4 regions of the Massilia violaceinigra genome follow, and region 3 is predicted to be linked to each of the others. Evidence: riboswitches for the same ligand, from Rfam matches in the RefSeq annotation. Region 3 holds a riboswitch; each other region holds the start of a gene.
What was found. Region 3 has a riboswitch for cobalamin ahead of CR152_RS27570 (CbtB domain-containing protein). Riboswitches for the same ligand answer to the same signal wherever they lie in the genome.

Region 1: another riboswitch for cobalamin. It lies ahead of CR152_RS21475 (TonB-dependent receptor); the one in region 3 lies ahead of CR152_RS27570 (CbtB domain-containing protein).
Region 2: another riboswitch for cobalamin. It lies ahead of CR152_RS21665 (TonB-dependent receptor); the one in region 3 lies ahead of CR152_RS27570 (CbtB domain-containing protein).
Region 4: another riboswitch for cobalamin. It lies ahead of CR152_RS06320 (TonB-dependent receptor plug domain-containing protein); the one in region 3 lies ahead of CR152_RS27570 (CbtB domain-containing protein).

Annotation. Positions count from the first base shown of each region.
Region 1 covers NZ_CP024608.1:4,915,999-4,921,792, reverse strand. Annotated here, with positions in the region: partial or broken gene CR152_RS34855 (methyl-accepting chemotaxis protein) at 1-280, opposite strand, end outside; gene CR152_RS21485 (substrate-binding domain-containing protein) at 309-1,067, opposite strand; gene CR152_RS21480 (NAD(P)/FAD-dependent oxidoreductase) at 1,434-2,504, opposite strand; gene CR152_RS34710 (hypothetical protein) at 2,503-2,637, shown strand; cobalamin riboswitch at 2,851-3,087, shown strand; gene CR152_RS21475 (TonB-dependent receptor) at 3,264-5,366, shown strand; gene CR152_RS21470 (DUF2946 domain-containing protein) at 5,480-5,794, shown strand, end outside.
Region 2 covers NZ_CP024608.1:5,008,824-5,014,617, reverse strand. Annotated here, with positions in the region: gene CR152_RS21665 (TonB-dependent receptor) at 1-1,402, opposite strand, end outside; cobalamin riboswitch at 1,589-1,806, opposite strand; gene CR152_RS21660 (hypothetical protein) at 2,121-3,209, shown strand; gene CR152_RS21655 (hypothetical protein) at 3,227-3,919, shown strand; gene lnt (apolipoprotein N-acyltransferase) at 3,925-5,794, shown strand, end outside.
Region 3 covers NZ_CP024608.1:6,426,747-6,432,540, forward strand. Annotated here, with positions in the region: gene CR152_RS27555 (cobaltochelatase subunit CobN) at 1-2,589, opposite strand, end outside; gene CR152_RS27560 ((2Fe-2S) ferredoxin domain-containing protein) at 2,576-2,914, opposite strand; gene CR152_RS27565 (CbtA family protein) at 2,918-3,697, opposite strand; gene CR152_RS27570 (CbtB domain-containing protein) at 3,688-3,885, opposite strand; cobalamin riboswitch at 4,037-4,267, opposite strand; gene CR152_RS27575 (hypothetical protein) at 4,334-4,702, opposite strand; gene CR152_RS27580 (hypothetical protein) at 4,758-5,276, opposite strand; gene CR152_RS27585 (outer membrane protein assembly factor BamB family protein) at 5,369-5,794, opposite strand, start outside.
Region 4 covers NZ_CP024608.1:1,396,320-1,402,113, forward strand. Annotated here, with positions in the region: gene CR152_RS06310 (ABC transporter ATP-binding protein) at 1-76, opposite strand, end outside; gene CR152_RS06315 (FecCD family ABC transporter permease) at 73-1,098, opposite strand; gene CR152_RS06320 (TonB-dependent receptor plug domain-containing protein) at 1,106-2,971, opposite strand; cobalamin riboswitch at 3,054-3,275, opposite strand; gene CR152_RS06325 (histidine phosphatase family protein) at 3,270-3,815, opposite strand; gene CR152_RS06330 (adenosylcobinamide-GDP ribazoletransferase) at 3,776-4,609, opposite strand; gene cobT (nicotinate-nucleotide--dimethylbenzimidazole phosphoribosyltransferase) at 4,619-5,653, opposite strand.

The DNA.
Region 1 (5,794 bases), 1.5 Mb from region 3:
ACTTGGCATTGACGACGGCCACCTCGCGGTAGGAAAGCTCAGCCGCCTCCGAATTCTCCGCCCCCATGCCGCCTATCACCAGCGTGCGCGAGCGATACATATCGCCCGGCATCTCCCCAAGCCCGACCAGGGGCACGGTGCTGTCTTCATCAATGGTGCGCATGCTCTCGTTGCTGGCAGACAAGCCGCGCAAGGCGACCAGGCCCACCAAGGCCAGCGCGGTGAGCAGCGTGCCGGTCAGGATCATCAGGCGGGTGCTGATATTGACGTTGTATGACATAGGCGGCGGCTCGGCAAGGTCGGACGAATTATTTCACTTTGAGGTAGTCGGCCAGCTTCTTGGCCGCCCCTGTGGGCGCGCCGATGGTGACCAGTCCGAGTGGACGCGACATGGCAGGCGCGCCGATGCTCTTGCTGTCGCCCGCGCCGGCCTTGACGTGCACGTCGGCCGCGGGCCCGAAGCCGCCGGGAGTGCGCGATACCCACGTGATCACTTCGCGCGGCGACTGCGCTTCCAGCGCCCCTTTGGCGTACTCGGCGCCGTCCATGATGGTTTTCTGGAACACCAGGCTCGGAATCATTCCCGCCTTGGTCACCACCACCTTGACCGGCAGGTCGGCGCCGCCGACTTCTTTCCAGTTGGTGATTTTTCCCGTTGCCATATCCTTGAGCTGGGCCTTGGTCAGCGCGCTGACGCCATTCGATTTGTGCACGATGATGACCAGCTCGTCTTTTCCGATTTGCGCGAACACCAGGTTGTCCGGAACCTTGATGTCCTTGCTGGCGGCCTTGGCCGCCTTTTTGCCAGCTTCGATCGAGTCGGCCAGGGTATCGCCTACCGCTGCCACGCTGACCTTGCCCTCGACCAGGGCCACCATGCCATTGCCGGCCCCCACACCGTTGACCTTGATCTCCACGCCGGTGGACTTGAGTATTTCCGCAGCGCGCGACTCCAGGACATCTTTTTGCGGAGTGGTGCCGCCCGAAATTTCCAGCACCTCGGCGCCGGCATTGCCGGCCAGGCTGGCGATCATAAGGGAGAGCAATACGAAGGCGGGCGCTTTCATCGTGTGTCGTTTATGTGGGTCGATCACCTGAAACGACAGCGTCACCTGGAACAGTTTCCATGTATCAACTGGCAAAATCAGTGTACGGCCGCGGGAAGAAAGACACACGAAAATGCGAAGCGGGTGACGGTGAAATGTGTCGTACTGGTGGAAAGCTGCGATAAGGCCGGCGCCAGCAGAGTGTTAATTTCTCAGGTCAGGCGCCCGGATCACGGTCGCACTGGAAGCTGCGTCACACTTCATTCCCACTCGATGACACATCGGAATGCCAAGCCCTTGATTTCCAGCGAGTTTTTCGCCCGAGCCGGTTCCAGCCCCATCGAAAACATCATCGGCTGGACAGGGCTATACCGCCCCCGCCGCGCGTCAAAGGGCGCCCGCGTTGCCGGCAGTGCGCCGCAGCCAGAACCGCTCCCGGGCATAGCGGCTCACTGCCGCGTAGGTTTCGCCGAGACGCTGGCAATACCGCGCTTCAACCGTGCGCATCTCCTCAAGGTAGCGCGCGCGCGCATTGCCGACGCCATCGAGATAGCGCCCGATCGCTTGGGCGCAACTGTCGGCCGTGGCCAAGGCGTTAAACAGCCCCTGGGATGCAATCGGGTCGAACGCCAGCATCGCGTCGCCGATCGCGAAAAAGCCGTCGGGCAGCGCGGCCGTGGCGCCTGGATCGAGCCCGCCCCCGCCGGCCGGCCGCAGGTGCACCGGAAAGTCCATCGTCGCCGGCCGGATCCCGGCCAGCAAGCCATGGCGCTGCGCTTTGGCCAGCAAACGGTACGGATCGCGCAGTGCCTTGAGCTCGGCATCGTCGCTATCAAGGTGAAATGCCAGCACCCGTTGCCCGGACGGCACACGCACGCTATACCACCAGCCGTTCGCGTCGGCGCAGACACGGGTGGCCTGATCCTTGTCATCCCTGTCCACCGGCAAGTGCGCGTACAGCCACACCAGGCGGTCGCGGCCGCGCCGGGCAAGGCCGAGCTGCCTGGCCGCCGCCATGCCTCGGCCACTGGCATCGACCAGCACTGGCGTCTGGTGCATTCCACGGGATGGGGCGGCACCGCCCTGCCCCAGGCATTGCGCATCGATACGCCAGCGCCCGCCCTCGTGCGACAGCGCCAGCTGCCGCACCGAGTCGACCAGCGCCACGCCCGCTTCCACGGCGCCATCGCGCACGCCAGCGTCGAACAGCAGGCGGTCGAGGTGCCACCCGACGCCATGCGGATCGCGAATCGGGTCGAACCAGGCCGGCGTGTCCGAGTCCCATTGGGAGACCGACGCGCACGTGCCGCGTGGCCCTGGGCCAGAGCCGGCCTGGGCCTGGGCTTGGGCGCGCGCTATACCGGCAAGACGCAGGGCGACACGATCAACAGCTTCGCTGTGCCCGCCCGTACCCTGTTTGACCTGGCGCTGCGCTACGACCTGCGCCGGCTGGCGCATGAACGACTGGATGGCCGAACTGCACGTGAACAACGTGGCGGATAAGGACTATGTCGCCTCCTGCTTCGCGACCCACAGCTGCTATCTGGGCCTTTCCCACTCGGCACGGGCGACCTTGAAATACAACTGGTAAGCGCCGGTTTGTCCGCCTCATTGCCCCTGATGCGGCAATGAGGCGCGCCAGGCTGTCCGGCGCCGCACAGCCATCCATCCCCCTTTCCCCGGCGCAGGCCATCCTCAAATCAAGGCCCGTGCAATCGGTTCCAGCGTGGCCGGCAAGCGTAGCGCTTCCTTGTGCCCGGCCTGTCGCTGCATATGGAAACATTGCTATATACATCAGCAGCCGTTATGATTACCACGTTTTGGTGCTCGCGGCCTTGCTCTGAAGGCCGCAGTTAAACGGGAAACACGCGCTGGCATGCCAGCGGCAAACGTGTGCTGTCCCCGCAACGGTAAAACAGGCGCCGCATGTCGTCCAACGACGTGCGGCCGGTTGTCTCTTTGGTCCACTGTGCCGCAGGCATGGGAAGGCGAGGCAATCTGACCTGTCAGCCCGGATACCGGCCAGGACGCATGGAAGCAAGCGGCCGGGAATTGTCGTGTTTGTGGATCGCCCGGGACCGCGCGCAACGCCGTCGCTCCCTCATCTCCATCAACTCTCGCGCCTCTGTCGGCCGCAGCTTCTTTTTTCTCGGTGCACGGGGATGTGCGCCGTACAAAAAAGCAGACCGGCCTGTCCGGTCTTAACAGAGAGTACTCGTGAAAAATACCACCCCTGCCCCCTCGCAACGCGGGCTGCGCCTGCTGTCGCCGATGCTGCTGCTGGCCATGCCCGCCTTTGCCAACGCCACCGTCGACGGCGATACCCCATCCTCCGTTCAGCAAGTGCGCGTGTCCGCCAGCCTGATACCGCTCGGCGTCGCCGATTCGGCCAACCAGGGCACCGTGACCGCCAGGCAGCTCGAAAACCGTCCCTTGCTGCGCACGGGCGAGCTGCTCGAAGCCGTGCCGGGCCTGATCGTGACCCAGCACGCCGGGGACGGCAAAGCCAATCAATATTTCGCGCGCGGATTCAATCTCGATCACGGCACCGATTTCCGCACCTCGGTCATGGGCATGCCGGTCAACTTGCCGACCAATGCGCACGGCCAGGGCTATTCGGACCTGAATTTCCTGATTCCGGAGCTGGTCAGCACCATCGCGTATAAAAAAGGCACCTATTACGCGGAGGAAGGCGATTTTTCCGTGGCCGGCGCAGCCGCTTTCGACTACGTGCGGCAGATGGAGCAAGGCTTGCTGAGCCTGGAGGCCGGCCAGAACCGCTTCAGCCGCGCGCTGGTCGCCAACGCGACCCCGCTTGCCACCGGTACGCTGCTGTACGCCCTCGAACGCGCGGGACAGGATGGCCCGTGGGAGAGGCCGGAAGACTACAAGCGTGTCAACGGCGTGCTGTCGTACAGCTGGCGGCGCGGCGACGACGATGTGCGGGTGACGGCGATGGGCATGCATTCGTCGTGGACGTCGACCGATCAGGTGCCGCAACGCGCGCTCGACGCCGGCCTGATCGGCCGCTATGGCACGCTCGCTCCCACGGATGGCGGCGAAACCTCGCGTTACAGCCTGTCGGGCGAGTGGAGCCGCCAGTACGGCACGGGCAGCGCCAGGGCCAATGCCTATTTCATCAAATCGCGGCTCGACCTGTTCAGCGACTTTACCTATGCACTGGACGATCCGGAGCACGGCGACCAGTTCCACCAGGCGGAAAGCCGGCAGGTTCTCGGCCTGAACGCGGAGCGCACATGGCGCCACGCACTGGGCCCCTTCGCTTCCGAGACAGCGCTCGGCGTTCAGCTGCGCCAGGACAGGCTGGCCCCGGTCGGCCTGTATGCGAGCCAGGCGCGCCAGCGCCGCTCGACCGTGCGCGAGGACAGGGTCAAGGAGCGTAGCGGCGCGCTGTATCTGTCCAATAGCACCGTCTGGGCGCCATGGCTGCGCACGGTCGCCGGGCTGCGCGCCGACCGCTATGCGTTCGATGTCCACAGCGACACGAGCGCCAACTCGGGCAAGGTGAATGCCGGCATCACCAGTCCGAAGTTCACGGCGATTTTCACGCTGGGGAAAAATGCGGAGATGTACCTGAACTGGGGTCGGGGATTCCACAGCAACGACGGGCGTGGCGTCACCGGCACTGTCGATCCCAAGACCGGCCTGGCGGTGGATGCCGACGGTGCGGACATCAAGCCCGCCACGCCGCTGGTGCGGGGAACGGGCGAAGAGGCGGGCTTGCGGCTGGCCGGCCTGGCGCCGGGCATGCAAACCACCATCGCCGCCTGGAAGCTCGACCTCGATTCCGAACTGATCTTCATCGGCGACGCCGGCACCACCGAGGCAGGCCGCCCAAGCCGGCGGCACGGCATCGAGCTGGCCAATTTTTACACGCCCGCCAAAGACTGGATCATCGATGCCAACCTGGCGTGGTCGCACGCGCGCTTTCGCGACAGCGATCCGGCCGGCGCCTTCATCCCCGGGTCGATCACCCGCACCGCCTCGCTCGGCGTGTCGGGCGCCGCCGGCCCGTGGTCGGGCGGCGTGCGCCTGCGCTACTTCGGCCCGCGCGCACTGGTCGAAGACGATGCGGTGCGCTCGCCGTCGTCCACCTTGCTCAACATGAAGCTCGGCTACCGGCTCGCGCCACGCCTCAAGCTCACCGTTGAAGTGCTCAATTTGCTGGACCGCCGCGCGAGCGATATCGACTATTACTACGCATCGCAGTTGCCAGGCGAATCTGCACCGGTAGCCGACATTCATACCCATCCGGGTGAAATGCGCACCCTGCGCGCCGGCCTGGCGTGGCGCTTCTGAATGTCCGCGAACCTGCCTGCGCCGGCACGCCGCCGTTTACGGCGCTTATCGGCGCTGCTACAATCCGCGCATGTATACGATGAGAGCGGCGTAACGATGAGAGCAGCGCGACGATGCGCATGAACCGCAGGGCGAATGTCCTGGCGTCCTGGCTGGCCGTGCTGGCCATGCTCGTGGCCGTGCTGGCGCCGGCGCTCTCGCATGCATTCGCCGCCAACGCCGGCGCGCCCTACCCGCCAGCTGACATCTGCCGGGCTGGCAGCGCGGCCGCCCCCGCCGTCGGACTGCCGGCCGGCGACGCTGCGCCCACGCCGCACGACGGCAAGCTCAAGCATTGCCCGTACTGCCATCACAGCAATGGCATGCTCCTGTTGCCGCAAGCGCCTTGCCAGCTGGCGCTTGCCGTCGCCGACGCCCCACCCACCGCG
Region 2 (5,794 bases), 1.4 Mb from region 3:
CGAGCCGCACGGCGGTCGACTGCAGCGTCGAGGTGAAGCCGGCCGCCCCCAGCAGGCTGACGCGCCCGACCTTGTAACGATCATTGCGCAGGCCTGCCAGCAGCAACAGCGTCTCGCTGAGCGCATAGGAGTCTTCAGCATACAGCGCATTGCTGCGGGTGCGGGTTGTGAAATTCGGGCGCAAGAGGTCGGGGCTGTCGAACCGGCCCGGGTTGAACCCGGTCGGCGCCACGCTGGAGGCACCGCCGTACGGCGCGTTGTTGGTGTGGGTGAAATTGATGGTGGCCGCTTCCCACCCGGCAACGACCCGGTTGGCCCCGGCATTCCAGCGCGCTTCGAGGCGGTTGCCGCTTTGTTCCTGATCATGGCCGATGGCGATGTAATCGCTGCGCTCGACCACCTTCGCTTGCGGGTCATAATCATAGGTTTCGGCATTGCGCCAGTGGCGGCGCGCTTTCATATACACGAGTTCGTCGGTGACGGTGAGGGCCGGCGATACGCGCCAGCTAAGGCGGACCAGCGCCTTGTCGTCGTCGAAGCCGATGTCGGCGTCGCCCACGTTGTAGTTTTGCTTGCGCAGTGCGCGCGCCAGAGCGCCATTGATCAGCGGTGTGCCGAAGTAGCGCTGCGGTTTCTGTTCCAGATGGTCGAGCTGCATGGCAAGGTCGATGGCGGGCGTCAAGGCATAGGCCAGGCTGGTGAGTACCTTGCCGTGGCGCGCATTGCCCCGCTCGATCAGCCCGTCGCTGCGGTCCGCATAGGCGTCGACACGGAATGCGCCGCTCTCCCCCAGCGCACCGGTGACGCCGACGCCGGCGCGCAGGGCGCGCCCGCCGCCGATGCCGGCCATCGCTTCGAGCGAGGTGGCGCCTGCCGGCGCCTTGCGCACGGCATTGATGGTGGCGCCGGTGGTACCGCTGCCGTGGACCACCGAACCCGGGCCGCGCAGCACTTCGATGTACTCATAACCCCACGGATCGGACGGATAGGTTGCCGTGCCCGAGCCCACCTGCGGGCGCTGGCCGTTTTCCAGGATGGCGATGGCGCTATTGCCGCTGAAACCGCGCGCCGCGTAGCCGATGCCGTTGCCGGGCGAGCTGATATCGGTCAGGCCGGTGGTGCGGGTGACGGCATCCTTGAGCCGCACATCGCCGCGCGCTTCGATGCTGGCCGCGCCGAGCGACTCGACGCTGGCAGGCACGTCCTGCGCCGTCAGATCGAGCCGGCTGGCAGTGGCGTTCTGACGCTTCAGCCCCAGGCCCTCATCCTCGGCGGCGGCTTGAATGGTCACAGTCGGCATCACCGTGGTTTGCCCGGCCCAGGCAGCGGACGCGCACAGGAGTGCGACGGCGGCGACGATGGGGCGGATGGGGTTAGGACGAGTTTGGCTGGAATGCATCATGGAAGCGTCTGACATAGTAAATGACCGGGTCCCCGGCGGTGAAAGTTCGCGAAGGCGCACGCCCCCGCCACGGCACGCGCCACGCGCCAAGGGCGAACGGATACGCGTACGCCATTGGCGTGCGATTGCATCAGCAAAAAGAAAAAAGGACGAATAACTAACAGGCAACACCACACCCCGGGCGTTGCGCATGCATCGTGACTGGCCGGTCTTCTGGCTCGCCTTCATCCTTCCCTGGTCTTGCCTTCCCATGCGATGCACAGTGGCGTTCGATCAAAGTCGTCAGGCTTACAGCAGCGGGGGCTGCGCCGGACTGGCGCGAGATGAAAATCTCGTGCGTCACCGGCTTCCCGTTTCACCCTCCGGCCGACAAGCGGGAGGGCACCATTCACGTATTGGGGCGCATTTTACATTCGACAAAGCACATTTGTCACCCTATTGCTGCGCTGACGCGGGCGCACCGGGCCGCAGCGGCGCTGGCGGCGAGCGCTGGCGTCCGGCCAGGTTCCGGCACCGGCCAGCGCTGTGCGGGTCATGGCCGCCGTAGGGTGATCGCACTACACATTTACAACAAATTCACGCATTTTCAATATTTTATGTACAACACGAATGCTTAATTAGCACTGTTGTTCGTATTTGAAATACATTAAGAACACCGAGCTCAGGCTTACTGAATAGTCAGCCTGCATGCTGGGACCCACTATAAAGGAGACACTACATGAGCATTCGCTTTCGTCGTTCCTTGCACACTTTACTACCCGCACTCGCACTATTGGTCTCGTATTCAGAGGCAGCCGCCAGTACCATCAACCAGAACGCCTCGTGGACCATCGACCGGGCCGGCACTTCCACCAAGTACCGCTCCGTCGCCTACGGGGACTCGATCTATGCGGGTTTCAACGGCTCCGTCACCAGCGCGGCCAAATACGCGGCGCCAACGGTGAACGCGGAATACCTCTCTGCGCAGTGGGGCACGGACATCGAAAGCGTGCGCCGCACCAAGTCCGGTGCGATTGCCGAAGACGTGTACAACAATAAAATCGTGGCTGAGCGCTCGTACATGCAAGCCAGCAACACTCGCGTCGTCACCTTCGAGATGTGCGGCAACGATGGCTTGCAGGCGCGCGCCAGCTTCAAGAGCCAGACCGGCACCTGCAATTACAGCGGACTGACCGCGGCGGAAAATAGCTGCAAGAAGTACGTCACGGCCGCGATGGACTATATTAATGCCAACGCCTATGCGGGTGTGAAGCTGAAAGTGATCTCCAACCTGCACTACCCGGGCTATGCGGTGGACAATGTGCAGAGTACCTGCAAGGATGCCGCTACCGGCGCCACCGTGAAAATGCAGGACAAGTTCCTGCCCGCCCTGGCGCGGATGAACTTCATGATGTGCGACGTCGCGCGGCAAAAAGGCTTCCAGTGCGCGGACAACTTCGCCCAGTACATGGGCGCCGACTACGATAGCAACGGCGACGGCCGGATCGACGCCGAGGGGCTGCGCTATGTGAGCGGCGAGAGCGAAGCGAGCTATGTCAACCGCCTCACATCGGCACTGCGCTCGACGATCCGCGACGCCAACACGCACTTCGTATCGTCAAGCAGCAGCTACGATTACATCCAGTCGGACGACACCCACCCGACCTACAACGGCAGCACCTTCAGTTCCGGCCTGTTCGGCAGCACCACGGGCAGCGGCGCGCCCCGCTACACCACGTTTAGCGGCGGCAAGAGCCCGATCTGGAATCAGTACGGCCACGAGCGCATCGGCTGGGCGGTATCGACCTACAATCCGGCCACGCCGTAACTGCCAGGCGCCGATCCTTGGATACGCCTCCGCGTTCCAGGCCGGCAGCGGCCAGCAGCGAGAACAGCGCTGCTGGCCATGCCTGGGGCCCATCCCGGGGCCGCATTGCCATCGCGGTGTTGCTCTGCATCGCCGGCGGCGTCATGCTCACGCTCCTGTGGATGCCATCGCGCCGCGCGAGCGACGTCGCCGCCACGCCGGCGCCGTTGCCTGCGCAGGCGATGCCGCCGGCCCAGGCCCCGGTCCCGGCCACCGTGCCCGGCGCGCCGGACAGCACCATCCCGCGCAAGGAACAGGCGCGTGCGCCCGAGGGCGACGCCGACCCCACGCCCGACCTCAAAAGCTACGTTGCGCGCGGCGAGAATCCCAGCATGGCCGAAGTCATCGAACGTCTGCACCAGCGCGGCATCCACTCCGGCCTGGGCGCCTTTTCGCCGCCGGGAACCAGTCCGCCGCTGGTCGGGCTGGCGGTTCCCGAGGACTTTGTTTTACCGAAGGGCTACGTGCGCCATCACCAGGCAACCGATGACGGCCAGCGCATCGAAGCGGTCCTGATGTTCGCGCCCGACTTTCAATTGCTCGACGCTGCCGGCAAGAGCGTCGCCATGCCCAAAAACGGCATCGTGCCGCCCGAACTGGCGCCGCCCGGCATGCCGATCCGGCGCATCGTCATCCCCCCGGCAATCGCACAGACACGGCCTGGCCGCTGAACACCATGACCCTATTGTCCAATCCGGCAGTACGCACCGCGGGGGGCATCCTCGCCAGTGGCGCCATGGTGGCGCTGTACGCGCGCGGCGGCGCGGCCTGGGTGCTCGGTTTCGTGCTGCTGGTGCCGTGGCTGCGCAACCTCGACACCAGCCCCACGCTGGCCACGGCGCTGCTGCGTGCCTACCTCATGACGCTGGCCTTCACGGCGGCCGCTTTCGCCTGGTTCGGCATCGCGCTCGGGCTGTATGCGCAGGTTGGCGCGGCCACCGGCGTGGCGCTGCTGCTGCTCGCCGCTCCGCTGTTCCAGCCACAATTTCTGGTCTTCGCGCTGGTGCGCCACATCACAAGGCATCGCTACGGCGCCGTGTTGGGCGCGCTGGCGGGCGCTGCGGCCTGGGCAGCGATGCAACGGCTGGTGCCCGGACTGCTCGGTGACACAATTGGCCACGGGCTCTATCCATCGCGCTTGCTGCGCCAGGGCGCCGATGTGGGCGGTACCGCCGGCCTGACCGTTCTGCTCCTGCTGGCCAACGAAGGCGTTGCGGCGGCGCTGGCGCGGCGCAGCGGCGGCCTGCGCGCGATCGCCAGGCCGCTCGCGCTGGCCGCGCTGGTGCCCGTGCTCCTGGCCGGCTATGGCCTGGCTGTGCTGTCCGCCAGCCCCGGCCCCGCGGGCAAGCCGCTGCGCATGGGATTGATACAATCGAACATCGTCGCCTACGACCGCCAGCGCCAGGAAAAGGGAACGCACGCGGTAGTGCGCGAGGTGCTCGATACGCACTTCGCGATGAGCTACGACGCTGTGGTACGGCAGCAAGCGGATGCGGTCCTGTGGCCGGAGACCGCCTACCCCACCACGTTCGGCAATCCAAAGAGCGAAGCCGGCGCCGAATTCGACCGTGAAATACTGGCCATCGTCAATTCGGCCGGCGTGCCGTTCGTCTTCGGCACCTACGATCGCGACAGCGCCGGCGAATACAACGCAGCCGCGTTCGTGCAGCCCGGCACCGGCCTGATGGGCTTTTATCGCAAGACGCGTCTGTTTCCACTCACCGAATACGTCCCGGCCTGGCTGGACGGACCGCTGTTGCGGCGCTGGTTGCCGTGGACTGGCGACTGGCGGCCTGGTAACGGTGCACGCGTGTTTCCATTGCGCCTGGCCGACGGACGCGAGATTCCGGTACTGCCCCTGATCTGCCTCGACGATGTCGATACAAATCTCGCCATCGATGGCGCCCGGCTCGGCGCGCAGGCGATCCTCACGATGTCGAACGATTCCTGGTTCACGGCGACCGCGCTGGGTGCGGAAATGCACCAGGTCGCGGCGGCATTTCGCAGCATTGAAACGCGCCTGCCGCAATTTCGCGCCACCACCAACGGCTTTAGCGCCGCCATCGACGCCACCGGCAGCGTGCTCGCAGGCACGCGCATGGGCGAACGCACCCTCGTGATCGCCGATGTGCCGGTGCGCATCCCGAGGCGCACGCTGATGGTGCTCTGGGGCGACTGGGTCGGGCTCGCCGCCAGCGCCTTCCTGGTGGTGCTGGCGGCATGGTCGGTCTCCCCATCGTGGCGCCGCACCGCGCACGCTCCGGCGCCGGCGCGCCCTGGAGTGCTCGAGCCGGTCAAGGTCGCTGTATTGCCGCCCGCCGCCCGCATCGTTGCGGGCCTGTTGCGTACCTTCGCGCGCGGCAGCCTGCTCTGGATGTGCGCGGCACTGCTGCTGGACGATGCCTTGCGCACCAACACGCTGGCGCAAGTCCGGATCTTTTCCGCTTTCTTCCTTGTTCCTGAAGCCGCCGCGTGGGGCGTGCTGTTCCTTTTTTCAGCAAAGGCATCGATCGCCAATGGCCACCTGTTGCTGACACGCGACGCAC
Region 3 (5,794 bases):
CGCCTTTGCGCGTTGGGCGGGTTGGAGCAGCGGCGCGGCGACCGCGTCCCCGTCGATATCGGCGAAGACGAGGTTGAGCACTTCATCGATGGCGGCCGGCCTGTAATCGCGTGCCGACAGTTCGGTAAACAGGCGCAGACACAGCGCATCGATGGCGTCGAGCGCGTCCGAACGCGTGACGACGGCACACTGTGCGAGGCGCGCCAGTGCAGGCACGACATTGATGCGGCGGCCCTTCTGGTCCAGCAGCAGGTCCATCGTCAGGCCGAACAGCGCCGACACTTCGGCCTGCAGGCCCGGAATATCGAGGTTGGGCAAGCGCGTTAGCGATACCAGCATGGCCGGCATCTGCTGCGCGTCAGGGCCACCGCCGAGGATGTGCAGGCCATCGCGGATCTGGGCCGAACCCAGTTCGCACAGGTAGCCATCGAGGTCCTCGATCAGATGAGCCACGTCGGAGCCGCCCATCGACGCCAGCGCGGCAGGGAGTTCGCCGTCTTCTTCGTGGTGATGATCATGATCGTGGTCATGGTCGTGATGATGGTGATGGCCGTGCCCATGATCGTGGTCATGGTCATGGTCGTGGTGCAGCAGGCGCGCCTGCAGGTCCGCATTCAGGTTGGTCTGCTTGACCAGTTCCCATATCTGCTGCTGGAGCAGCGGCAGTTTGGCCGGATCCAGCACTTCGACCTGATAATACTCGTCGACCAGCTGCGTCAGCTGCGCCAGTGCACCGTAGGTGTCGGCAGTGGTCATCGGCGGCGTCAGGTGGTCCACCACCACGGCGTGCGCGCGGCGCTTGGCCTGCGAACCCTCGCCCGGGTCGTTGATGATGAACGGGTAAAACAGCGGCAGGTCGCCGAGCAAGGCGTCAGGGAAGCAGTTCTGCGACAGTCCCACCCCTTTACCGGGCAGCCATTCCATCGTGCCGTGCTTACCGACGTGGACGATGGCGTCGGCGCGCCAGACGTCGCGCAGCCAGCGGTACAGCGCATAGTAATGATGGGTCGGCGGCAGGTCGCTCTGGTGATAGATCGCATCCGGGTCCATGCCGTAGCCGCGCGGCGGCTGCAGGGCGACGAAGGTATTACCCAATTCGATGCCGGCCAGCGCCAGGTGGCCGTCGCACACGTAGGCTTCTCCGGGAGCGGCGCCCCACTGGGAGCTCATCTTTTCCTGCATGTCGGGCGTGAGTTCGGCGAACCACGTGGCGTATTGCGCGGCGGGCACGCGGCCGGCGGCATTGCGCAACTGCTCCGTTGTCACGTAGATCTGGTCGTACGAACAGCGCGCCACCAGGTCGTGAATCAGCGTGGTACCGTCGGCGGGCGGCTGGCCGACGTCGTAGCCGGCGGCGCGCATGGCGTCGAGAATGCGCATCAGCGATGCCGGGGCATCCAGCCCGACCGCGTTACCGATCTGCGAAGCCTTGCTGCTCGAATTGGTGAACATGAATGCGACGCGCTTCTCGGCGTTCGGCACGTGCTTGAGGCGTGCGAAGCGCGCTGCGATGCCAGCCACGCGCGCCACGCGGTCCGGCACCGGTTCGTATTCGACCGCGTCGCCCTGTAAACCGGCCGCGCGCGACTTGAACGACACCGGCGCGGTGATGATGCGCCCGTCAAATTCCGGCAGCACCACGTTCATGGCCGTGTCGAGCGGATTAAGCCCGCGCGCGGACTGCTCCCACTGCGGCAGCGTCATGCCGCTGGTAATGGCCTGCAGCACCGGCACGTTCAGCGTTTCCAGTACGCCGACCGACCATCCGGCAGGCGTGGGTCCACCCGGCGTGATCTCGCCCATCGCGAACGAGGTGGTGTTGATCAGCACATCGATATGCACGCCGCGCGCGTCGCTGAAGTAGCGCAGCGCGTCGGGCAGTGCCCCGGCGCCGGCGCCGCTGCGCAGCGAGGCGGTAAACACCGGCAGCACGTTCATGCCGCGCTTTTCCAGTGCGTCCAGCAGCGCATCGATGAAGCGCGTGTTCCCGCTCATCCAATGCGCGCGGTAAAACACGATGCCGGCACTCGGCGCGTCAGGTTTGCGCAGCGCCAGCCAGTCGTCGATGCCGGCGCCCTGCGCCAGGTCAGGATGATAAATGCCGTGTTCGGGCAGCGGCAGCGCGCTCTCGTAGCCAAAACCGGTAAGCAGCAGATGGTCGGACAAATAGCGCAGCAATTGCGCCAGATTGCCGCTGCCGCCGCAATGAAAGTAGTTCAGTGTCTGTTGCAGCACATCGGGAGCGACGGTCGAAACCGCGGCCAGCTCGGGATCGGGCTCGCCCGTGCCGCTGATCGCAATCAGGTGCTGGCCGTGGCGGCGTGCGTGGCTTACCAGATCGGCAAAACCGGGCACGCTGCCGAGACGGCCCAGCACGCGCAGGATGATGATGCGCGCGCCCTGCACCTCGCGCGAGAGCAGCGTCGTGGCGCCGCCGTCGGCGTCGAGTCCCTGCAAGCTTACGCCCGCCACCGCGCGGAACTCCGGCGGCAGCTGGCTCACTGCGTGGTGCAGGACCGTCAGGTCGTTCGATGCATGGGTAAGCAGCGCGATGTGCGCCGGGCCTTGAGGAAAATCAGGTGATGTCATGGTCCGCCACAATTGTGTCGCCTTCGCCGATGCGATGGAAAATCAGGTCGCTCACTTCGGCGCCGCCGATCAGGTGCTCGGCGACGATGCGCCCTGCTGCCGCTTCGTCGACGCGCCGGTACCACACGCCTTCCGGGTACACCACCACGATCGGCCCTTCATTGCGGCACGCGACCATGCAGTGCGTGCGGGTGCGCTTGACGCAGAGGTCCGGATGGGCGTCGATCTCGCGCCCCATGTGTTCGAACACGGCCTGCGCCTGCACGCCGTTTTCGGTGCAGCGCGGGCCGACGCACATGAACACGTGCCGGTCATGGGTGCGCATCGGTCAGCCGAATTTCTTGTAGAAGTAGCCCGCCAGCGCGCCCATGGCCACCCAGAAGACGGCATTGGCCAGCAAGGTCGCGTACAGGAAGCTCAGCGCCAGCTCGGGCGGTGCGCTGCTCGAATGAATTTTCGGCTGGGGCGAACCGACCAGATGCGGCACGAACAGCAGCAAGGCGCCGGCGATCCTGAGCGGCCAGTTTTTGGCGAAGACCAGCAGCGCCAGCCCGCCTGCGCTGGCCATGACGGTGGCGGTCCACCACAACTGGCGCGCCAGCAGCGGCGCCGCGACGGTGCCCGGCAGCTCGGGCGGCAGGCCGACCGAGGGCGCCACGAAAAAGACCGTGTAGCCGGCCGCGCCCCACAGCAGGCCCACGCGCCAGCCGCTTGCGCCGCCATGCAGGCTGATTGCCGCTGCCAGCAGCAGCGCGAAGCCGACGCCGGCGCTGATGTTGGCCACCGCCGTGTAGAAGGTGCGTTCAAAGCCGTCGTCCGGCTGCCAGCCGCCGTGTTCATGGGCGCCCTCTTCCGCGTGCTCGTGCGGCTTTGCATCGTGACTATGCTCGTGCGGCGTGGCGTCGGCGTGGCTGTGCGGCGCGGCCTGCTCCAGTGCCTTCGGCGCGGCGCTCTCGAACACCTCCGCCTGCAAGATGATGGGCGCCACTTGCAGCTGCTGCACGCCGGTCAGCAGCAGGCCGGCCAGGATGCCGGCCGCCGCCGCGCTGGCAATGATGCGGTTGAAGGTGCCCAGGCTTGCCGCGGGCGCGGTGCGGATCAGTGGCATGGGAAGCCGGCCGAGTGGCGGCTGTCATGCGCCGCGTTGTGCAGCGCTTCCATCGAGGCGAAACCGGCACCGTACAGCAGCACGATGCCAAGGCTGGCGGCGCACATGGCCTGCACAATGCGCTCTTTGACGGAGACAAACGGGACTTGTTCATCGGCGGTGGTGATGAAGCTACGGATCGGCGACATGGCATTCCTTCCTAAAGCATTTCGCATAAAGCCAGGCAAATGCAGACGCGCGCGTCTTGCCTTGTCCGGCAACCGGGGCTTGTACGGGGAGAAGGAACGTGAGATGGGGGTGCGGAACGCAGCGATCCACCTGGATCGCCCTCCGCGATACAAACGACTTACCGCTTCGGCTGGTTTCCGGGCTGGCGAGTGGCGGGGCAATAAACCCTTCCCGGATATGCGCCTTCCCATGCTGACTAGGCACAGTGGCGTGATGCACATCCTTGACTCGCTTACCGTTGCGGGGGCAGCGCCGGCTTTGCCCCCCGTTGAGAGGGCGCACCGGCTTCCCATTTAATCCGGCAAACGATCGTTTGCCAGAACCAGAAGCTTGACTACCGGCGAAGTATAGGTCTGGACTATATAAATTGCAAGGTTGCGCGGGCCGGCGTGTGCGCGGCGGGCGAATTTACCAGTCGCGCCATTGTTCGGTGATGTCTTCGTCGGCTTCCAGGCCGGCATCCTTGGCGATCAGGTAGATAATGTCGCACAGTCTTTCGCGCTCTTCGGTCTCGATCACGCCGCCGGCACGGTCATCGAACTCATTGAGAGCCACGACGACGCGTTCAACTTCTTTCATGATCGCTGCGCGGTCGGCAGGCTTGGGAAGGTTGTCGATGGCGGCGGCGTAAGCGTCGAGGATTCGCGCGCACTCGTCGATCTCGGCCTTGCCGTACGGGGGCTCGCTGTCCGGATCTTCGGCGCAGCGCTCCATGTAGGCAGCCATCTCGTCGAGCAGGCCGGCGCGGATCGAGGCGATGCTGGGATTGGGTGGCATGGGTGACACTCCTTCAAATTTCAGGGGTGCCAATGTAGCATGAAGCCGCGCTACCTTACTCGCTGAATTCGATATCCATTTGCTCGCCGTTGTAGCAGAAGGTCATCTGCTCGCCCTCTTCATCGCGGATCTCCAGCACGCCGCCGGCTTCGACGAAGGGCCCGAGCGTGTCGAACAGGCGAATGAGCCAATTGGTGATGATGTCGATGTCGCCGCCGTCGATCAGCAGCGCGCCTTCCTGGCGCTGACTGGTGAAGCCGATCGACTCAAGGAATGCCGGGAAATCGCGTTCCGCGCGCGCGCGCTCGGCGAAAAAGGAGTCGCAACCTTCAAACGATGTGCGAATCGCGCTAAACGCCGCCGGTTGCCTGGCGTTCCTGATAACGATGCTGGCCTCGTAGATCCATGCTGCAGTACTCACTTGCACTCCCATTTCGTCAGAACGGCTGTCGCGGTCGTGCGCAGCCAGGATCGTATTTCCTGTCGACAGTTTTACATGCCGTTCAAAAACTGTCAAAGCGCCGATGACGAGCGTTGTTTTTCGCAGCATGGCAAAGCAATCCATATTATGCATGACGGTTAATTCTGTCGCCCCAAGCGCGCCTGAATGAACAAAGGGGCGGGCGACCTCGTGATCACCCGCCCCTGTTGAACGCTTGTTGACTCTTAGCGCAAGTTGACCGCGACCAGCGCTGTTGCTTCGCCCGGGTTACCGTAATTACCGCCGACGAACAGCAAACCTTTTGATGAGATCGCCAGGGTGCCGCCATGACCGAAACTCCACACCACCTTGCGCGTCGCCAGGTCGACCGCCATGGTCGCATCGGTATTGCTGACGAACAGAAGGTTGTCCGTCAACACCACATGATGGGAGTTCGTCATCGGCATCTCTTTCGTACCCAGTTCGAGTGACCAGGCGTTGCGGCCATCGGACATGTTTGTGGCATCCAACCGGCTGCCGCTCACCGAATACATCAAGCCGGCCGCTGCCGCATTGTTCGACGTCCCCGGGTCACCACCGCGCCAGCGGTAACTATTTTTAACAGTGTCGAAAGCGAAACGCGAGACGAATCCCCCCAACGTACACCGGCC
Region 4 (5,794 bases), 5.0 Mb from region 3:
GCACTTGCCAGTCGAGGTTTGCCACCAGCGTGCGGCTGCCGGCGGTAAGTAGTAGTTGGCGCGCTTCGATCATCATGAGCGGTTCAGCCGGTGGAGTTGATACAGGAAGACGGGTGCGCCGATCAGCGCGGTGATGACGCCCACCGGCAGCTGCTGCGGCGCGAGCACGGTGCGCGCCAGCGTATCGGCCAGCACCAGGAAGGCGCCGCCGGCCAGCGTGGCTGCGGGGATCAGCAGGCGGTGATCGGGTCCGCAGGCGAAACGGCAGGCATGCGGCACGATCAGGCCGACGAAGCCGATGCTGCCGGCGCTGGTGACGGCGCTGGCGGTCAGCATACCGGAACAGAAAAACAGGCCCTTGCGCAGTGCGCTGACGCGAATCCCAAGGGTGGCGGCGGCTTCCGCGTGCAGCGCCAGGACGTTCAGCGACCGGGCGCTGCGCAGGGCGAAAGCCAGGCCCACGGCGAGCACGATCCACGGCAGCGGGCGCAAAGGAGCGCCGGCTATGTCGCCGATCATCCAGAAAATCATGCTGCGCAAGCGGCTTTCGGGCGCGATCGAGAGCATCAAGGTCACCAGCGCGATGCAGGAGGTGGAGATAATCGCGCCGGTCAGCAGCAGCAGGGACGAGCCGCCTTCGGCCGCCGCATTGCCGCGCAAGTCGCGCCGCGCCAAAAGATACAGCAGCATCGAGACGGCCACCGCGCCCGCGAATGCAGCCAGGTCGACCATCCACATGGCCCACATGAACAGCAGCGCGGCCAGCGCGCCGACCGAGGCGCCGGCCGAGATGCCGAGTACATACGGCTCGGCCAGGGGATTACGCAGCAAGGCTTGCATCATCACGCCGGCCAGCGCGAGCGCGCCGCCTGTCACAAAAGCGACCAGCGCGCGCGACAGGCGCAGGTCGAGCAGGGTGGCGGCCAGGGTCGAGGTATTGCCTTTCGCAAGCGCCATCAGCGCGCCCGGCATCTCCGCCAGCGGGACCGGCACCGAGCCGACCATCCCGGCGACTACCAGGCTTGCCAATGCCAGCAAGGAGAGCGCCGTGATGACGACGCTGGCCCGGTGGCGCATGTTGCGAAAGAACGGATGCATGCGATTCCTATTTGCTGCCGTAGCGGATGCCGGCAAACACCTGGCGGCCGGCGGTGGCGTAAGTGCGCGCCAGTTCATACTGTTTGTCGGCGACGTTGTTCAACCGTAGCACGGCCGACCAGTCGGGCGCAAAGCGATACTCGGCAAACAGGTTCACCAGCCCGTAGCCGGGCAGCGTGTTGCGGTTGGCCAGGTCGTCGAAGCGCTTGCCGGACAGGTGCACGCCCGCGCCGGCAACCAGCGCCCCCGCCGTGTACTCGATGGCGAATTTGGCGTGGCGCTTGGCACGCCGCTGCAGGTTTTTGCCGGTGGTGTCGTCGCGCGGGTCTTGCAGGTCGAGCGAGCCGCTCATGTCGAAGGCGCCCATGCGGGTACGCGCGCCGAGGCTGATGCCCTCCAGGGTGGCGCGGTTGACGTTGTAGGCGCAGCCGTATGGATGCGTATCCTGCTGGACCGGACATATGATGGTGTTGACCAGCAGGTCTTGCAGGCGGTTGCGGTAGTAGACCGCGCTGGCTTCAAGCGTGCCATCGTTGTAATACACGCCGCCTTCGACGTTCTTGCCTTGTTCGGGCTTGTTGGCGTCGACCCCGTAACCGGGGTAATACAGTTCGTTGAACGTCGGTGCGCGAAAGCTGGTGCCGGCGCTGGCGTTCACGCGCAGCGCGCGCGTGAGTTTGTAGCCGTAGCCGACGCCGCCGGTGACCTTGTTGCCGTACTGGGTGCTGTCGTCGCGCCGCGCGCTGGCGCTGGCCAGATGGTTGCCGCGCTTGAGCGAGTAGGCCGCAGCCACGGAATTGGTCGCGCGGCTGGCGTTCAAGGCGCGCGTGGTGTCGGCGAACACGTCTTCCACCCGGCGTTCCAGAACCAGTTGCAGCAGGTCGCTACCCAAAGCGATGTCATTCTGCATGCTGTAGGCGTGCAGGCGCGTGTCGATACGGTTGCTGCTCGCCGCACTGGAGAAGTTGACCGATTTGTCGTCGGCCTCGGATGCCTGCAGGCTCACTTTCCAGTTGCGCGTGATCTCGTGTTTCGAGTACACGGCGATGTTGTCCATGTTCTGCACGCTGCGCACGTCGAAGGGACCCGCGCCCGCATCGTACTGCGACTTGAGGTGGCTGTGCAGGTACAGGAGGCCCGCTTCGTGGCCCTTGGCCAGCACGATGCCCAGCTGGCCGCTGGCGCTGTCGCGCGCATAGCCGTCGTTGTCCTGGTTGTAGGAGAAATTGCCCGGTTTGGTGGCCGAGAAGCCGTCATCCTTATCCTTCGACACACCGAACGCGTAGCTGATGCTGTTCTCGCCTTCGCTGGCGCCGGCCACGCCGAACGCCATCGAGCGCGCCTTGTCGCTGCCCGCTTCAACAGCGGCCGTGACGTTTGGCGCTCCGGCGCCGCGCCGGGTGAAAATCTGCACCACGCCGCCGATGGCGTCGGCGCCGTACATGGTGGCCAGCGGGCCGTAGACGATTTCGATGCGGTCGACGTTCGCCAGCGGCAGGGTGGCCCAGTTGGCGATGCCGATCGTGGACGAGCCAATGCGCACGCCGTCGACCAGTACCACGGTCTGCTTGGCGTCGCCGCCGCGAATGAACACTTGCGATGCGGTACCCGGACCGCCGTTACGCGTGATTTCGATACCGCGCTGCTTTTGCAGCAGTTCGACGACGCTGCTCGCACCGGAACGTGCGATGTCGGTGGCGCTGATCAGCACATGGTCGCTCAGCACCTCGCTGGACGGTTGCGGCGCGCGCGTGGCGGTGATGATGACGGCGGCACCGGCCGTATCGGCGGCGCTGTCGGCGAGGGCACAAGGGGAAGTAAAAGCTAGCGCGAGCGACGTCAGGGCCGCGTGGCGTACAACAGGAAAGGTCATGACAAATCTTCAGTGAATGCGATTGCGAGCAACCGGCCGACGTCCCCGTTGGCCAGATTGAAAAGGAACGCGCAAATCCTGCGCGTTCCCACCTGTCCTGGCCGGTATCCGGGCTGGCAAATGCGGCCGTCTCACCTTCCCATGCCAAATGCACAGTGGTCATACGAGGCGGCTCGTCGCCATGTCAGCGACATTTGCTTACCGTTGCGGGGGCAGCACACGTTGGCCTGTTGCAGGCTTCGTGTTTCCCAGTTTAACTGCGCTCATGGACATGGGCGCGGGCACCAAAACCCGATAATTATACACAGTCGATGATGACGGTCTCGCCGTAGGCGATGGCGTGGGGACGCTGCGCCGCTTCCAGCGCCATGGCCTCGGGACCCAGGCCGCGCGCGCGTGCCGACAGCAGGCGGATGGTGCCGGCGTGGCAGATGACGATGGCGCAGGGTGCCTGCGCGCGCATGCAGTCGGCATAAAACGCGGACACGCGCTGCGCCATGCCGGTCACGCTTTCGCCGCCGCCGGGGCGGTAGCGGGCCATGTCGGCGGCCCAGGCGTCGACGCCGGCACGGTCGATGTCGTCCCAGCGGCGCATTTCCCAGTCGCCGAAATCGAGTTCGGCCAGGCGCGCGTCATACCGCACCGCCGCGCCGCCGATTGACTCAGCCAGCATGGCACAGCGCCGCAACGGGCTGGAAAATACCGGTACGCCGGGGGGAAGGGTGGCGCGCAGGGCGGGCAGGGCCAGCGCCTGCAAATCAGGATCGACAGCGAGGTCGGTGCGCCCGTAGCACACGCCGGATGCTACTTGCGGCGCCAGGTGGCGTACCAGGTACAGGCGCATTCTAAGCCCCAGAGGCCGTGATGGAAAAACGCCAGCAGCGCCAGGTAAATGACCACTTCGGCCACTTGCTGCACGGCGCCCAGGCAGTCGCCGGTATAGCCGCCGATGCGGCGCAGGCACTTGGCGCCCAGCCACCACGCCACCAGCGCGGCCCCGGTCACGCTGGTGAGCAGCGCAAGCCAGGGCACCATGCCGGCCGTGGCCAGCGCCAGTGCAGGCACGCCAGCGCAGGCGCAGGCGATGCCGAATTCACGGTTGCTCATATGCTGGGCCATCGGCTTGGCCTTGCCATCGGCGCGCGCATATTCCATTTCCCAGATCAGGCTCACCGCCGCCAGGCGCGACAAGGGATGGGCGATGAACAGCGCGGCGATAGCGGCGGGTACGGAAAAAAAGGACAGCAGCGCGCATTTGAGCGCCACCGTCAGCCCCATGCCGACCGCGCCGTAGGTGCCGATGCGCGAGTCCTTCATGATCTCCAGCACCCGCTCGGTACTCAAGCCGCCGCCGAAGCCGTCGCACATGTCGGCCAGGCCGTCCTCGTGGAAGGCGCCGGTCAGGTAGATCGCCGCCGCCGTCGACAGCAGCACCGCCACCGGGGCCGGCCATAGCAATGACGCGCCGGCATACACCGCCGCGGCCACCGCCGCCACCACCACGCCGACCAGCGGAAAATAGCGCGACGCATGGTGCAGCCAGGACGGGTCGAATCCGACCCAGCCCGGAATCGGCACGCGGGTGAAGAATTGCAGCGCGATGAAGAACAGCCGGCACTGGTGGACGATGCTGGCCATGGTCTGTACTTACGCCGACTGGCCGCTGACGCGCGCCGACTGGAAGGTGGCCATCTCGCCGAGGAAGTTGACGGCCGCGTGCAGCAGCGGCAGCGCCAGGGCGCAACCGGTGCCTTCGCCCAGGCGCAGACCGAGGTTGAGCAGCGGCCTGGCCTTGAGGTGTTCGAGCATGCGCGCGTGGCCCGCTTCGTCCGAGCAGTGCGAAAATACGCAGTAGTCGAGGATGGCCGGCTGCATGCGCGCCGCCACCAGCAGCGCGCTGCTGACGATGAAGCCGTCGATCAGCAGCACCATGCGCCGCTCGGCCGCCTTGAGCATGGCCCCAACGATCATGGCGATCTCGAAGCCGCCGAAGGTGGCCAGGATGTCGAGCGGCTCGCTCATCTCGCCATGCAGGGCGACCGCCGCCTCGATCACGTCTTGCTTGTGCAGCACGCCCTCGGGCGACAAACCCGTGCCGGCGCCGACGCAATCGGCCACCGGCACGCCGGTCAGCTTGTGCATCAGCGCGGCGGCGGCGGTGGTGTTCCCGATTCCCATTTCGCCGAAGCCGATCACATTGCCTTCCAGGTTGCCGACGATGCGCATGCCGTGCGCCAGGGCGGCGGCGCATTCGGCCCAGCTCATGGCCGGCTTCTGGGCAAAGTTGGCGGTGCCGCGTCCGACCTTGCAGTCCATCAGGGCCACGCGTTTGCCGAAATCGTGGTTCACGCCGGCGTCGATGATCTGCAGCGCGCAGCCGTTCTGGCGCGCGAACACATTGATGGCCGCGCCCTTGGACAGGAAGTTCTCGACCATCTGCCAGGTGACGCTTTGCGGATAGGCCGAGATGCCTTCTGCCACCACGCCGTGATCGGCCGCGAACACGAGGATGGCCGGCTTGTGCAGCGCGACCTTGGTCGTTTGCTGGATCAGGCCAATCTGCCGGGCCAGCGTTTCGAGCGCGCCCAGGCTGCCCAGCGGCTTGGTCTTGTTGTCGATCGCTTGGGCCAGTTCGCTGGCCAGCAATGGGTCGTGGGTGGAAAGTATGTCAGGGAGGCGCATCGTGGAGATAGATAAGAAAGTGTCAAGAAAATTCCGCGCTAAGATAGCACACTCACGCTGCGTCGTTTCTCGGAGACCAGCGTGTGTCGGCACAATGCGGCAAAGTGCGGCACAATTGGCCTGTGAATGTTGTCGCTTCAT